One region of the Sedimentibacter sp. B4 genome, then DNA from elsewhere that is predicted to be linked to it. Evidence: riboswitches for the same ligand, from Rfam matches in the RefSeq annotation. Region 1 holds a riboswitch; the other holds the start of a gene.

Evidence for each region. Region 1 has a riboswitch for cyclic di-GMP ahead of BN358_RS14815 (helix-turn-helix domain-containing protein). Riboswitches for the same ligand answer to the same signal wherever they lie in the genome.
Region 2: linked by a shared signal. The riboswitch ahead of flgB (flagellar basal body rod protein FlgB) and the one ahead of BN358_RS14815 (helix-turn-helix domain-containing protein) in region 1 are both predicted to bind cyclic di-GMP.

The regions. Positions count from the first base shown of each region.
Region 1 covers NZ_CANG01000906.1:96,387-103,994, forward strand. The annotation lists gene BN358_RS14795 (uracil-xanthine permease family protein) at 1-544, opposite strand, end outside; gene BN358_RS14800 (M48 family metallopeptidase) at 710-1,396, opposite strand; gene BN358_RS27115 (hypothetical protein) at 1,527-1,697, shown strand; gene BN358_RS14805 (universal stress protein) at 1,788-2,270, opposite strand; gene BN358_RS27120 (hypothetical protein) at 2,368-2,523, opposite strand; gene BN358_RS14810 (phosphodiester glycosidase family protein) at 2,847-4,316, opposite strand; gene BN358_RS14815 (helix-turn-helix domain-containing protein) at 4,327-4,524, opposite strand; cyclic di-GMP riboswitch class I at 4,569-4,644, opposite strand; gene BN358_RS14820 (CAP domain-containing protein) at 4,869-5,450, shown strand; gene BN358_RS14825 (GPR1/FUN34/YaaH family transporter) at 5,505-6,065, opposite strand; gene sfsA (DNA/RNA nuclease SfsA) at 6,236-6,916, opposite strand; gene BN358_RS22455 (AI-2E family transporter) at 6,950-7,408, opposite strand; gene BN358_RS22460 (AI-2E family transporter) at 7,410-7,608, opposite strand, start outside.
Region 2 covers NZ_CANG01000937.1:54,266-61,873, forward strand. The annotation lists gene BN358_RS17010 (FliH/SctL family protein) at 1-255, opposite strand, end outside; gene fliG (flagellar motor switch protein FliG) at 239-1,258, opposite strand; gene fliF (flagellar basal-body MS-ring/collar protein FliF) at 1,248-2,837, opposite strand; gene fliE (flagellar hook-basal body complex protein FliE) at 2,865-3,170, opposite strand; gene flgC (flagellar basal body rod protein FlgC) at 3,174-3,605, opposite strand; gene flgB (flagellar basal body rod protein FlgB) at 3,617-4,000, opposite strand; cyclic di-GMP riboswitch class I at 4,119-4,204, opposite strand; gene BN358_RS17040 (carbon storage regulator) at 4,496-4,735, opposite strand; gene fliW (flagellar assembly protein FliW) at 4,729-5,166, opposite strand; gene BN358_RS17050 (DUF6470 family protein) at 5,175-5,783, opposite strand; gene flgL (flagellar hook-associated protein FlgL) at 5,799-6,821, opposite strand; gene flgK (flagellar hook-associated protein FlgK) at 6,833-7,608, opposite strand, start outside.

The DNA.
Region 1 (7,608 bases):
TGGCAATCACCCATGCCATGTTTCCTGCAAGAACTGCCTGGCTTTCTGCCACTGCTGCAGGATAAGATGCTGCATTTGTCATTGCATTGGCAGCCAATGATAGTCCTATTATAATTGCAATACTCCCTGTTACTGATGGTGGAAGAATTCTGTCAATTTTGTCTTTTCCTGAACGCTGGATTATAAATCCTGCTATTATGGATACAAAACCTGACATTATAATACCGAATTGCGCAATTGAGATTTTATCGTTTAATGAATATGCGGCAAATGCTTCAGCACTCATAATTGAAGCTATTGCAGAAATGTAAGAAAAGCTTGAGCCGTAATAAAGAGGGATTTGTCTTCCTGTTACAAATATAAATCCTAATGTTGCAAGACCGCTGGCAAAAATTGTTGTTGAAACATGAAAACCTGTAATGAGTGCAACCAGTACAGTTGCCGGAAACATTACAACAATTTGCTGTAATGCGAAAAATATAAGTCCCATAATTGGGGGACGCTCGTCTGGCAAATAGCCATAAATTTTATTTTTAGTTGACATATTACCTCCATAAATTTATTAATGCGTTTTTAGGCATAAAAAATCCTGACCATGCCGTCAGGATTATTATACACACTTATATAAAGCCTATTCATCTTCACAGTATCACGGTGAGTTAAAGATTAATTTTTTAAATATATAAGCAATTTTCAAATTATAACATTTTTAAGACATTCCGTTAAGTTCCATCTTTATGTTTTTCCAATGAGGAAGAAACTCATCCATATAATTGTAAAATATTTTGTTGTGGTAACGCTCAAGCAAATGAGTCAGTTCGTGAACAATAATATATTCAAGACAGTCTTTGCTTTTCTTTGCCAATTCAAGATTTATCCAGATTTTTCTGTTTCTTGTGTTGCATGTTCCCCACCTTGTTTTCATGATCTTTACTGCCCAGCTTTCTATGTTTACTCCTATTATATTTTCCCATTTTTCAATGTATTCAGGCACAACACTTTTCAATTTTTCCCTGTAGAACTCCTGAATTATTTTTTCTTTTTTTTCAAACGATGAATCTTTTCTAACATGCAAAATTATATGCTCACCATTGAGTTCTGCAAATTGTCTCACATTGTTTTCAACTACTTTGAGCTCATATTTTTTGCCAAAAAGGCAGTGAAGTTCGCCTGATTTATATTCAATGTTGAATTTTTCCTGAACCTTGAATTTTTCCCTTTGCTTTTTAATCCAATCAAGCTTTGATAAAGCAAAGCATTTAACTGCCTCATCGTTCATTTTTTTTGGAACTGAAAGCCTTACATCTCCATAGGGAGGATTGACTGAAAGATTTAAATTTTTTATATTTTTTTTAACAACTTCTATTTCAATGTTTTCTAAAGTTATTTTATTCATAAATTTTCCCTCTTATATTTACATATATTATAAGCTTAATTTCTTTTCACATCAATGAATTATTTACAGCGAATATTCATTGCTTAAATATCAATACTATAACTGACTACAATTATGAAAGGAACATATCATGAAAAACAATAAAAACAGAATGCGAGACAGAGATAAAAGTAATTCAGAACTGCGAAAAATGGAGCCGAAGGACAATGCTGACGTAGGCATAATTAACGGACAAATTATTGGTGTACATGAGGGCGGCAATGAAAAAAGAAGACCAGAAATAAAAAACATAAAAGACTGAAATCAGCCAATGCAAAATAAAAAGGAACACATATGTGTTCCTTTTTACGAGGGGGATAAAGAATATATAGTATTAGAAATCAGGTACAACTTAAATATCTGATTTGCTATGAATTACAAGCACAGGGCAAGGAGAATCTGAAATTACCCTTTGTGTAACTGAACCAACAAAAAACCTTTTTATTTTTGAAAAACCTCTGTTTCCCATTACAATCAAATCGAAGTTTTCATTTTTTGCTGTTTGAAGTATTACTTCATATGGTTCGCCGATCAATACTTCTTCTTCTGTATGGATATTTGAAAAATCCAGCTTTTCAACAATTGCATTCAATATCTTGCAAGAATTTTCCTTCATTTTGTCTTCTATTTTCTTTTGTTCGGGATCTAATTCTGATATTGCCGAACCATCTACCTGGCTCCATTGCTTTTTATATCTCAAGTAGTTTTGCAAACTTTCAATGTGAACAACAGATAGCAGTTTTATTGTCCCATTGAATTTTTTTGCTACTTCAATAGATTTTTTAACTGCGTTTATGGATGCTGTAGAACCATCAACTGGAACTAGTATTTTCATTAGCAACACTCCTTCATTTCTTATGTTGACTAATATATACCCGGGATTAAATTTTTGAAACTTAAATGTACACCTTATTTTCCTGTAATTATACCAATCAGTCTTTATATTGATCAAACATCATGTCTGTTTCGCCTTTCATGGCATTTGTATTTACACTGTCACATGTCTGACACACCCAGTCTTCTCCATCATAAATAAAATAAGTGAACTTTCCGCATACTGTGCAATAAGCTTCCATATTGCTGTCCATTTCAATTCCTCCTTCCGAGATATTTAATGAATCTTATATTTGAAATAATGTACTATTTTATTTTTACCCATCATTGGAAATTTAAACCTTGAAATAATAAAATTTCTCATTCAATATTATATTATACATATAAAAAGTTGCTCCGCAACTCCGCTAGGGGGACCTATGTCCCCCTTCGGCGTAAAAATGTATACGCGTTTTTGACTCCGCACCCCCCTTAAGGTTAAGGACGTCCCGTCCTTTGCAATCCTCGTTTTTATATAATAGGAAAGAGAACTTTCCTTATTATATAAAAATTGCCTGCATAATGTGCAGGCAGTTTTCTATTCAATTGTTGTTTCTATGATTACTGCATTTTGAACAGCGTCCCACATAACTTCAAAATCCAATGTTCCAGCGATATCACGAAGTTTAAAGTAGTTGTTACCGTCAATATTGTAAGCAGTTAGAGTGACTTTTTCTCCGTTCAAATAAACTTCAGAACTTGATTTAACAGCACCCTTACTTCTTTTTTCATTAGATGAAGCAAGCTCCAGACCAACTGGACTGTATTTTTTATTTTTCACAATATTTATTGCATTTTTGCTGTTGTCCCACTCAACATTGAAGCTTTTTTTGCTTCCATCGAGAATCTTTGCAATGTCCCTAAGCTTGAAGTAATTGCTGTTATCAATGTTGTAAGCTTCAATATTTACATCATTTCCATCAAGTAATACCTTTGATGATGTTGGCACTGCAGTGATACCTGTAATTTTTTCCTCAACAAACGCAAGTCCGTTGTTTATTTTTCTTCCGGAAGTTGAAACATTTGATGCAGGATGGTAAAGAGCAACTGAACCACCTCCATCAAGGCACATGGCGTTTACAAATCCCATTTGCTTCAAAGTTTCTGCTGCATTCTTCACTGTAGCCGATCCCATGTTGCCAATTGTTATGGTACCGTCGGATTTTGTTCCTATAAATGACCTTGCTGCACTGTTTGTGTTGATTTTCGCTTCAAAAAATCCTTCTGCAGGGCCATCGGCAGTAATGTTTCCGTTGATAATTAAGCTTGGACCTGCACCAAGTGCGCTTACAACATCATTCCAGTCTTCAGCATTTGTAAATGTTGTTTTTATGATTACCTTGTAATAAACTTCATCTCCTGTCTTAAAACGCTCATCAAGCAAATAAACAACTGATTGATTATATACTACAGCAAATCCGCCACTTGGAACTATAAAATCTGTAGTGGAAATTTCAGTAACCTTTCCGTTTTTTACTATTGCTGCTTTGGCTCCTGGTTGAAGATTGACTGTTGAACCATATTCAGGAGTAAAAATTGTTATTGCATCTGCTTCAGTGCTTGGATGATTTATTCTCCACGGTATTGACCTGAATTTACCGTTTATGTATACTTCAAAATCAAAGGAAAGCCTGTCTATGATTAATTTGCCTCCTGAAGAAATTCCTGCAACAGATCCGCCATTGCTAATGTGAATTATTTTTCCATTTTTGATTATTGTTCCCCATGGAACAGGAGTTCCATTGTAAGCTTCAAAATAAGTTCCGTTTATTGCAGCAAAAGCTCCTGAGCTTTTTGCCATGTTTGCAAGAGAATCAGAACTATTCATCTGGTTTTCTGCATTTAACACTACTGTCTTTATGTTTGAATTCATTTGTATATTAATATAATTAATGTTTATTCCATTTATGTTAGTGCTTCGGTACGAACTTGTTGCAGCAAAAGTTGGATTGTTGCATAATAGTACACCGGCTAATGTTAAACATAACACATGTTTGAAAAATTTCATATTTATCTCCTTATTCTTTATTTCTCCAATTTTTATAGTTACCTGACTTAATTCTCGCATCAGTAGGCTTTTCAGCATCTTTTGGTATTGCCCAGTCTCTTCCGAATTTTACTGCTCCGTCAATTCTTTTATTTGCACATAATAATTGAACTCTTCTTGGAGAAACACCCCACGAATCTGCTGCATCCTTTATTGTTATGAAGTCCATTTTTCACCTCAAAAAAAATAGCATTGCCATTCAATAGCAATGCAAACTGCAGCTGGCTGCCATTTTAAAGGCCCTTTAGCTTTGCGTCACAGACTTTCGCCTGTTTTGCCAATATGAATTTGTCATAATTATAGTCTTCTTGGCGAACGTTGTCAATACAATTTGTAAATAAAAGGAAAATTTTCTAAAATTATAAAGATTACAATTGTCACTATTAGTCAAATTATCAAACAACTGCTCATTATATTTATGTCTTTAATTGCAATAATAACTATGAAACTTTTAATAGTTTCATGTAGTAATTATTTGTTTTACCAGCTTAATATTAAGTGAGGAGAATATGTATGAAAAAAGTATCGGCATTTGCTTTAACTTTAGTTCTTGCATTGACACCAGTGCAGGCACTTGCATTTTCAAACTTTAACTGGAACGATTTTGACCCGAATAATTTCAACCTAGACAATTTCTACAATTTCAACACCACTGAACCTTCAGCTAATCCAACGGCAGATCCTTCAGTTGTTCCTTCAAGTTCTTCTTCTTATGAAAAAAGAGTAGCGGATCTTGTGAATGTTGAAAGGCAAAAAAACGGTTTGCCTGCACTCAGTTTCAATACAAAAATATCTGACGTGGCAAGATTAAAATCGAAGGATATGGCAGACAACAATTATTTTGCACACCAGTCTCCCACTTACGGGATGGCCGGAGATATGTTGTTAAAATATGGCGTAACTTATTCTGCATGGGGTGAAAATATAGCATCAGGGCAAGACACTCCTGAAGAAGTTGTTTCTCAGTGGATGGGTTCACCTTCACACAGAGCAAATATACTTTCACCTGAATTTATTTATATAGGTGTAGGATACTGGACAGACGCAAGCGGAAAAACGTTTTGGACTCAAATGTTTACCGGAGATGACAAATAATTGCTAACAGATATAATAAAAACTGCGCCAACAGCGCAGTTTTTATTTATTTTATTATAAAGGCATTATTTGCTTTTTAAATTCGTTGTTTACAACCTGAGCCAATGAAGTATATATTGCTGATGATCCGCAGAAAATTCCAACCCATCCTGCAGCAATTTTAATGCTGTGAATTCCTGTAAAATCTCCTATTGATAACATTAAAAACAGTATTGCAAGTGATAAGAATACAATTTGTGTGGCGCGGTTGTGCTTCAAAGTTCCAATAAACATAAATGCTGTAAATATACCCCAAAGCAGCAAGTAAAATCCCATACTTTTTTCATCGGCTGCTTTTATTCCTTCAAAAGGGTTAATCCAAATAAATATAAGCGACCACCAAAAAAATCCGTAAGCTGTAAATGCTGTAGCTCCAAAGGTGTTGTTCTTCAAAAATTCCATTATTCCTGCAATGATTTGAGCTGCTCCGCCCAATGCAAATCCCATTGCTACTATTACTACTGAAAGCGGAATAATATCTGCATTGTGAAGATTGAGAAGCACAGTTGTCAATCCAAATCCTAAAAGGCCTAATGGAGACGGGTTGGCAATTGCCATTTGATTCTCTTTGTTCATGTTTCCTCCAATAAATTTTTATTAATTATTTTAAAATCGTTAGTATGTTAACATACAGAATAGATTTATGCAAGAAATAAATATTCACTTATATAACATTTTTTGCAACTAGCTGGAGAAAACAATTATTGGTAATTCGTCCAAGGAACTTTCATATATTAATTTCAAAATTAAAGTTTTATTTCAACAAAGTTCATTGCAGTTATGCTGTCTTCTTTTACATCACAATCAAGAGCAATTATGTTGACACCTTTTTGTCTTGCTTTAATGAGAGTATCAGCAAATTCCTTGTGTGTTTTAACATTTGAGGTAAAATATTTCACATCCTTCATTTGGACAATGAAAAAAACATAAGCTTCATATCCTTCATCAATGCAGGAGGACAGCTCGTTCAAGTGCTTCAGCCCTCTTTCAGTGGGAGCATCCGGAAACATTACTATTCCGTCCTCTTCCAGTGTTACTCCCTTCACTTCAACGAATATTTTTTTATCATCAGCTTCCAGATAAAAATCAAATCTGGAATTTTTGTATTTCTGTTCTGCTTTTATTAGCTTTATATTTTCAAACACGCTGCTATTTCTTACCCATTCCCCAAACACCTTGTTCGGAACCTGACTGTCCATGTTAATGAGGCGTTCTCCCTTGTAAACAGATATAAGATCATATTTTGTTTTTCGTATTTTGCTGTCAAATTCCTGAACATATATATCAACATAAGGTGTTAAGAGTTCTTTGCATCGGCCTGTGTTTTTAACATGACAAATTTCAATCTTACCGTCTATTTCAATATTAGCTATAAACCTGTTTGGCCTGCTGATAAACTTAGCCCTTCTTATATTTTCATATTTCATTTCATTATGTCCCTTCAATTATGCTGAGTATGGTTATTTTGCTTTTTTGATTCTCTCATTCACTGATTTGCTCATAATCTTGTATGCTGTGGCTGCAACCGGAACCCCAAAAATAATTCCTGCAATGCCCATAAAGCCTCCTCCTACAATTACTGCAGCAAACACCCATATGCCAGGAAGCCCTATACTATTTCCAACTACTTTTGGATAAATCAAGTTTCCTTCCAACTGTTGCAAAACAACAATGAATACAATAAACAACAAAGCCTTCAGAGGATTCACAGCTACAATAAGTAAAAATCCAAGAGCTGCACCTATGTAGGCTCCTATCATAGGTATAAGCGCCGTTAAACCCATTACAGGACCGATGATGGTTGAATATGGAAAACTAAGTATTATCATTCCTGCAGTGCAAAGAGTTCCTAATATAACAGCTTCCTTGCATTGACCAACTATATAGCTTGAAAATGATTCATTTGCAGTGTTTAGCACATCATAAATTCTTGTTCTTTTTTCTTTTGCTGATATATGCTTTAAAAAGTTTTTTAAATTTATTTTTTAGGTCTTCCTTATCAGCAAGTATATAAATGGAAAATGTAACTGCAAGAATAAATTCCACCATAGCTCCAAATGCTGAACCTATGAATGACACAGTCCCAAATGTCCAGTTTCCCAAAAGACCAAGCACTTTA
Region 2 (7,608 bases), on a different contig from region 1:
GAAGCCTTCCTCATAGCCCTTTTTCTTTAGCTCAGTTATTTCAGACTGAGCATTTCTTTTTGCTGTATTTACTATTTTCATGGCTTCTTCGTTGGCTTCTTTTAAAATTACTTCCCTTTGGTTGTAAATTTCATACAGGTCTTCTCTTGGGGTATTTATCACCTTTGGTTCAGGCTCGGTTTTCATTATTCTGGGTATATTTTTGTCATCAAAAACTACATATTGGGCTTTTATTATATTAGACAATAATATCATCCTTTCCGCCTTTGGCTATGAAAAGCTCTCCTTCTTCTTCCAAGCGCCTTATTACTGAAACTATTCTCTGCTGTGCTTCTTCAACATCTCTCAACCTTACATTGTGAGTGTATTCAAGCTCAGATTTGATTGTATCACCCATCTTGGTTGACATGTTGCCGAACAATACATCGGCAACTTCTTTGTTGGAGCCTTTAATTGCAAATACAAGATCTTTGCTGTCCACTTCACGCAGGAATCTTTGAATTCCAAGAGAATCCATTGTAACAATGTCTTCGAATACAAACATTCTCTTTCTGATTTCGTCTGCGAGTTTGACATCCTTTTTGTTGAGTTCGTCAAATATATATTTTTCGTTGCTTCTGTCCATGTTGTTCATTACATCTGCCACGTAGTTTACTCCGCCTATTTCTGTGAAATCCACAGAAACAATGGAATTGAATTTCTTTTCCAGCTCCATTTCCACATACTTTATGATTTCAGGAGATGTACGGTCCATTTTTGCAATTCTTTCAACAACATCGATTCTTTTTTCTTTTGGCAGCTCTGCAATTACTGCTGATGCCTGGTCTGCCCTTGCATAAGACAATATGAGTGCAATTGTCTGAGGATGTTCATTTTGAATTATTGTAATGAGATTTTTATAATCCGCTTTCCTGAGAAATTCAAATGACTTTGTCCTCATGGTCTTTGTAACTCTTTCAAGTAAACTTGACGCCGTCTGGGCCCCAAAGGCCTTTTCTAGAACGTTTCTGGCATACTCGAATCCGCCTTCAGTTATAACTTTCTGAGTGAGGCAGAGATCATAAAAATCCTTTAATGTGCTTTCCATTACCTGTGGGCTTAAGTGCTGCAGCCTTGAAATCTCAAATGTTAGCTGCTCTATTTCTTCTTCCTTAAGGTATTTGTATATTTTCGATGCATCATCGGCTCCGAGAGAAATGATAATTGCCGCTGCTTTTTGTTTTCCTGTAAGTTTTGTGTCCGACATATTATTCTTCATCCCCCTTTATCCAAGTTCTTATGAGCTGAGCTGCAATCTCAGGATTTGTCGATGTAAATTCCTTAAGCTGTTTTTTAATAGCCTGTTCCTGTGTTTCCTGCAGTTTAATTCCATCTTGTATATCCTGCCATGAGAAATCACCGGCTGCGGCTGCTTCAGCTTCTGCTTCAGCTTTTGACTTGGCAGCATTCAAGGCTTCTTTTTTCTTCTTACGCTTTCTTAAGACTATGCTCAATATGAAAATCAGCACCGATAAAACTGCCAGCGCTATTCCGCCGTAAATCAGTATCTCTCTCATAGTTATTGCATCTTCTCCATTTACTTCATCTGATATTGCAGGCTGAGCCGGAGCATCAGGATCATAAAAAAGCATGTTGTGAAGTGCTATGTCTTCTGTTGAAACACCTGCCGAGAAAGCTATGAGTTCCTTGACTTCAGTTAATTCCTCATCTCTTATGCTTGCCTTGTTAATTACAGCAGCAACAGTCAACTGCTCAATTTCCCCCGGATTATGCTCAATTTGTTCCTTCAGCTGGCTTACCAGGTAATTGATTGAGTTTGAATCTTTAAAATAAATGTTGTCGCCTTCTACTACTACTCCCGGATATGTGGGAACCTCAGCATTTGATTCTGTTCCTGATATTCCTCCAACAGTTTCACCGGGTCCTGTTATTTCTCTTTGATTTTGTGTGCTTCCCGGAACACCAAGTTTTGTTTCTTCATCTGGCAGGTACTGTAGCATCTCGCTTATTTTCTTATCAAAATTAATAGTGCATTTTGCAGATACTTTAATATTTTCTTCACCGTATATCTTTGCCAGGAACTCTGAAACATTTTTGATTGTTTCTCTTTCAAATTGCTTTTCAATTTCCAGTTTAAGCTTTATGGTGTTTGTTTGCTTAATTTCTCCACTTGCCACAAGACTGTTTCCATCATTATCAACAATGGCAACATTTTCTTCCTCCAGACCTTCAACACTTTTAACCACCAGCTGCATTATTCCATCTGTTTGAGAAGAGGATAATGACTTGCCGCTTTTAAGATTTACTTTTACTGAAGCGGAAGGTTTTGCAGTATTTGTTTCCCATGCGAAGTTTTTTTCCTCAGGTACGCTTATAGTAACAATTGCATCCTCAACACCATCAATTGTCATAATTGATGATTGAAGCCTTTCCTGAAGCTGAAATATTTCATATTGTCTTTTTTCATAATCTGTTGTCATGAAATCAATATTTTCAGTAAAAACATCGTAATTTGTTCCGCTTCTGGGGTGTCCTGACTGTGCAAGCTGCATTCTTAAGGTGCTTTCCTGCGCTTCTGGTATAAGAATGGTTCCGTCATTTTCATATTTGTAATCAACGTTGTTTTCCTGAAGCTGCTGCATTACTTCAGCAGTTTCTTCCTCGTCAATACCACTGAACAAAACAACATATTCCTTGTTGTTCAAAACAAGTGCAATAATTAAAGACGCCACAACTATGCCTGCAAATCCGCCAATTATAATTTTCCTGCTTTTGCTGCTTAATTTATCCCAAAAGTCTTTTATACTTTTGACGATGTTTTTGATTTGATCAGCCATTAATAACTCCTAAATATGTACGCTATATTATAAATTCATACGCATTATTTCATTGTAAGCATCTAATGTCTTGTTTCTAAGTTGTATCATAAGATCAAGAGATAATTCTGCTTTTTTTGTATTTATCATTAAATTGTGAACATCATCGCTTTCTCCTGTTGAAAGCTTGTATATGTCTTCGTCAACCTGCTTTTCAGCACTTATGTAATCATTTAATGCATTGTCAAAAATGGATTTGAAAAGACTGTTTCCTTTTTCAACTGTGTTTTCATTCTTGCTTAATTCATTAATCTGGTAAATTCCCTTAATTGGTTGTATCGGTTCTATAAACATTTTTTATCTCCCTATCTCCAAAGCCTTCACTGCCATTTGTTTTGTTGTGTTAAGAGCAGTTACATTTGCCTGATACGCTCTGTATGCTTCCATCATGTCCACTGTTTCCTTTAGAGAATCAACATTGGGCATTTTCACATATCCGTTCATATCGGCATCCGGATGTTCAGGGTCATAAACAAGCTTGAACTCGCTTTGATCTTCAACAATTTCCGTAACTTCCACTCCACCGGCTTCATAATCCTTAATATTTTTAACCATCATTTCCTTGAAACTGTTTTCAGAAGTAAGAACAACCATCTTTCTTCTGTAAGGTTCCCCGTTTTCTGTTCTTGTTGTATCAATGTTTGCAATATTTTCAGATATTACATCCATGCGGAATCTCTGAGCAGTAAGCCCTGATCCGCTGATATTAAGTGACTCCAAAAATGCCATAACTTTCCCCCTTATTTTTTGCCTTCTGAAATAACAGACTTAAGTTTAGAAAAATAAGAATTCATTTCAGTGACTGTATACATGTACTCAAGCTGCGTCTTTGCAAGCTGGAGATTTTCTTTTTCAAGATCCACATTGTTTCCATCTAGTCGCAATGATTGATCATTATTTTCTTCAATTATGATGTTGCTTGATTTTATTTGATTGTTTGCTTCTGAAGTTTTTTCAGTATTATTAAGATTTGATTTAAGAAGGCTTTCAAAGTCAACAAATTTGCTTTTATAGCCTGGTGTGGAAAAGTTAGCTATGTTTTCCATAGTGATTTGCTGTCTGAGCCAAAGCCCGTCAAGACTCTTATTCAATAGATTTAAACTTACATTGTTATCAAAATTCATCTTAATCTCCCCCGTTATCTTAAAAAAAGGCATAATAAAAAACATATAAAGTTTATATGTTTGCATGCGACAATAATAATTAAATTATAATTATAAAAAATAATTACATTTCATTATTATTGGCAGCTGGCAACCATAGAATAAATATCTTTAGGCCCTGTAGCTTTGTGTCGCTGCCTTTCGGCAGGTTTACCACTTATCAATTTTTTTACTAACAAAAATAATTATAATAGAAGATTCTGCAAATTGCAAGCATTTTCGACACACCGTATTTTGCATATTAATACTTTAATGTGCATATATAGTGCATGGAAAAAGTTTGTATATTTTTGCTTCTTTTTTTAACAATGCTGAATTATTCATGACTTTATAATTTTTGGCAATAAAAAAAGGCCTGCAAATTTTATATTTTTGCAAACCTTTGTATATTTAAAACTACATTTGTAATAAAAATTCAAAAAAGATGCAGAAAAAGTTAAGAAATTTTTAATATTTCTACTTTTTGTCTGTGTTTTTTAAACTTAACTTAATATTATTTAAGCTACTTTTACTTATTTGTTCCGAAGCGTTAATATTAAATTCACATGTTTCAGCCAGTTCTTTTCTTGTTATTTTAATGTCCTTGGGTGCATTGATTGCTATTTTAACCTTATCCTGAGAAATTTCAGAAATTATTATCTCAATGTCATCCCCGATCAGTATGGATTCCGATTCTTTTCTTTTTATTACTAACATATGGAATCCCCCTCTTGTAATATGTTGTATCTGAGAGGATAGGAATTCTGCAAAATAACTTGTTTAGCTTTTCTTGTTTTTGGGTTTAATGCAATCGGACTTTTTAAATTCACAACAGAGTCCTTAATTTCTTCTTTTATAATTGCAATAACCAAAAACCTTAATTCAGATTCACTGACTGTTTCTAAATCTTTCAAGTCTTCTTCATTAACTGAAGGATCAAAACCTGTGGCAACAGCATATGGATCAATCAACACAAAAGATAAATCATTATTTTCAAGAGACTGAAGATACATAACATCATCTTCCGGTGAGTCTTTCAATATGACATATTTCTTATATTCTTCAAAACCATACATTCCACATGTAAATGTGATTTCATCTTCTTCATTTACGGCAATATATCCAAAATCTCTAGTTTTTATATTCATTTTTTACCTCATGCTCTTGTGTCTATCGCCTTATTATAAGGATTCGAACTTGGTGGAACAAAAATTGGGGTGCCAACATAATTTATTTCTACCCTTGGATATTCGTTTATTATGAACTCTATACTTCCCGGAATGAAGTTTATTTGCGGTCTTTCTACATTCCAGTCAAAATTAAGTTTATCCATTTCAAAATTAATTGAAAGTTCTCCAGGTTCCCATGAAATATCAGGTCCGGTGCTCGGAGCAAATCCAATATTAAAATCAACATCGCTGAAAAATCTTCTCATGGCAATTTCAGGAATTGGATTATCCATGAAATTTATATCAAGCATTAAGTTTCCTTCTTCAGCATATCTGGCCGTAGCCTTGTATGCTGCCTGTATACCTTCTTGTGCGAAGTCTTCTACAGAACGCATTGCACTTTTTATTCCTGCTGAATACCTTGCTTCAACAGTGTCAATATTAAGCCTTGTGGGCTTCATATGCATTTGCACTCCGCCCTTATCCCTGGTCATCTCAAAGGTAGCATTTGTATTGATTATTTCATATCGTGCCTTATTAATTTTAAATTCCATGGACATGGGAATGGTCTTAATTTCTATAAGAGGTTCAATCATAATTTCACTCCTTTATTATTTCATGAAATCAATAAAACTGTTTTGAAGAATTTTATTTCCCATTGACAAGGCAGCATTGTATGAATATTCTTGCATTGTAAAATCAACAATTGCTTCTGCGTTATCCACTTCTTCAACTTCTACAAGCTTTTCATTTAAATTATATTGATTGTCTTCATTTCTAAGTTTAAGGAAATCCAAATAATTTGTTTTTGATCCAATATCTGTTATGCTTACCAACACTTGATTTTTTTGGTCTTCAAATTCTCCTATGAATGGAGAAATCTTTTCCATGGAATAATCATCGCTTCTTAAAACATCCTTCATTTTTCCAACCAATGTGTAAAGATTGTTAGGAACAGGATTACCTTCGGAATCAAGCTTAGGACTGCCGTTTTCATCTACAGCCTCTCCGTATCCCATGAAACTTATTCCTGACATGGAAATGTTAAATACAGTGTCCTGATTAAGATTTCCACCATTAAATGTCATTCCAAGTCCAAGATCGATGTTTATTACTTCCTTGGACAATTGTTCTAATGCTGCATCGTTTGAATTCACATTTACTCCTTTGTAAAGAAGTTCGCCGTTTGCATTAAGAGTAAATGGAAGCTCATCTTTGCTGGTTCCCCCAAAAACATACCTGTCACTGAATTTTCCGTTCAAAGATGCAAGCATGGATTTCTGCAGGTTGTCAAGTTCCTTGGCAATTATTTCCCTATCGTCTGAACCCATTGTCCCGTTTATACCTTTTAAATAAGATTTATACACTGTCTCCAGATTATCGCTTATTTCAGTAAGGTTTGTTTCTGCTGATGTAAGGAATGAATCAACATCCTTTATGTTTGTGTCATACATTTCAGTGCTTCTGTATTCACGTCTAAGCTTGTATGCCTTTATTGCGCTTACAGGGTCCTCTGAACCCTTAAAAAATTTTCTGCCTGTTGTTACCTTTTCATTTAAATAATTCATCTCATTTGCAGATTTATTCAGGTTTTTTATATATTTGTTAGACATCATGTTTGTAGTTATTCTCATAATTTCACCGCCTACCTAGCCATTTGGTTAATTAATGTATCCAGCATTTCATCTATTGTTGTCATAAGCCTTGCTGCTGCATTGTATGATTTGCTGTATGTCAGAAGATTTACGCCTTCTTCGTTCAAATCAACTGAAGACAGACTGCTTCTTGAATACTCAATTTGAAACTGTGTTTCTGAATATGTTTCATAAGCTGTCTCGACATCAGACACCTGAAGATTAAGCCTTGTGGTTGTAAATGAAAGAAATTCCTGGAATGAACCTTTAAACAGAGCCTTGCCAGTATCAGTAGTAAAATCCATTTTTTCCTGAAATTTTGCTATCATTCTCAGTATATTATCTGTAGCCCCTGCATTGTCTCCAGCAGTAACGACTGTAGTGTTATTTATATATGAATTTGTTGAATCAGCCCAAGCATCTGATATCTTAATGTTTCCAGCTGTAATTTCAGTTCCGCTTCTTTTATCAAACAGTGGCTTATCTGCTTCGTTTAATAAATTCATTTCCGCTGCAAACTTGTTAGCCACAGTGTCCAGCATTTTTTGGTAGTACTGAACGCCCTTGGTTTGTGAATCCACATCAGTTTTATCTGCAAAATCACCCTTGCCGTTTAAAAATTTAATATAACCGCCAATTTGCCCCTTATCAATTAAATCGGTTAAATCTGTGTTAGTATAGCTGTTGTCTATGTTTTTTGTCAGTTCAACTTTCACGTCGCTGCTTGCGCTGTCCAAAGCTGATGAAAATTCAGCATATTTATCTCTGTCTACAATATTTACCATGT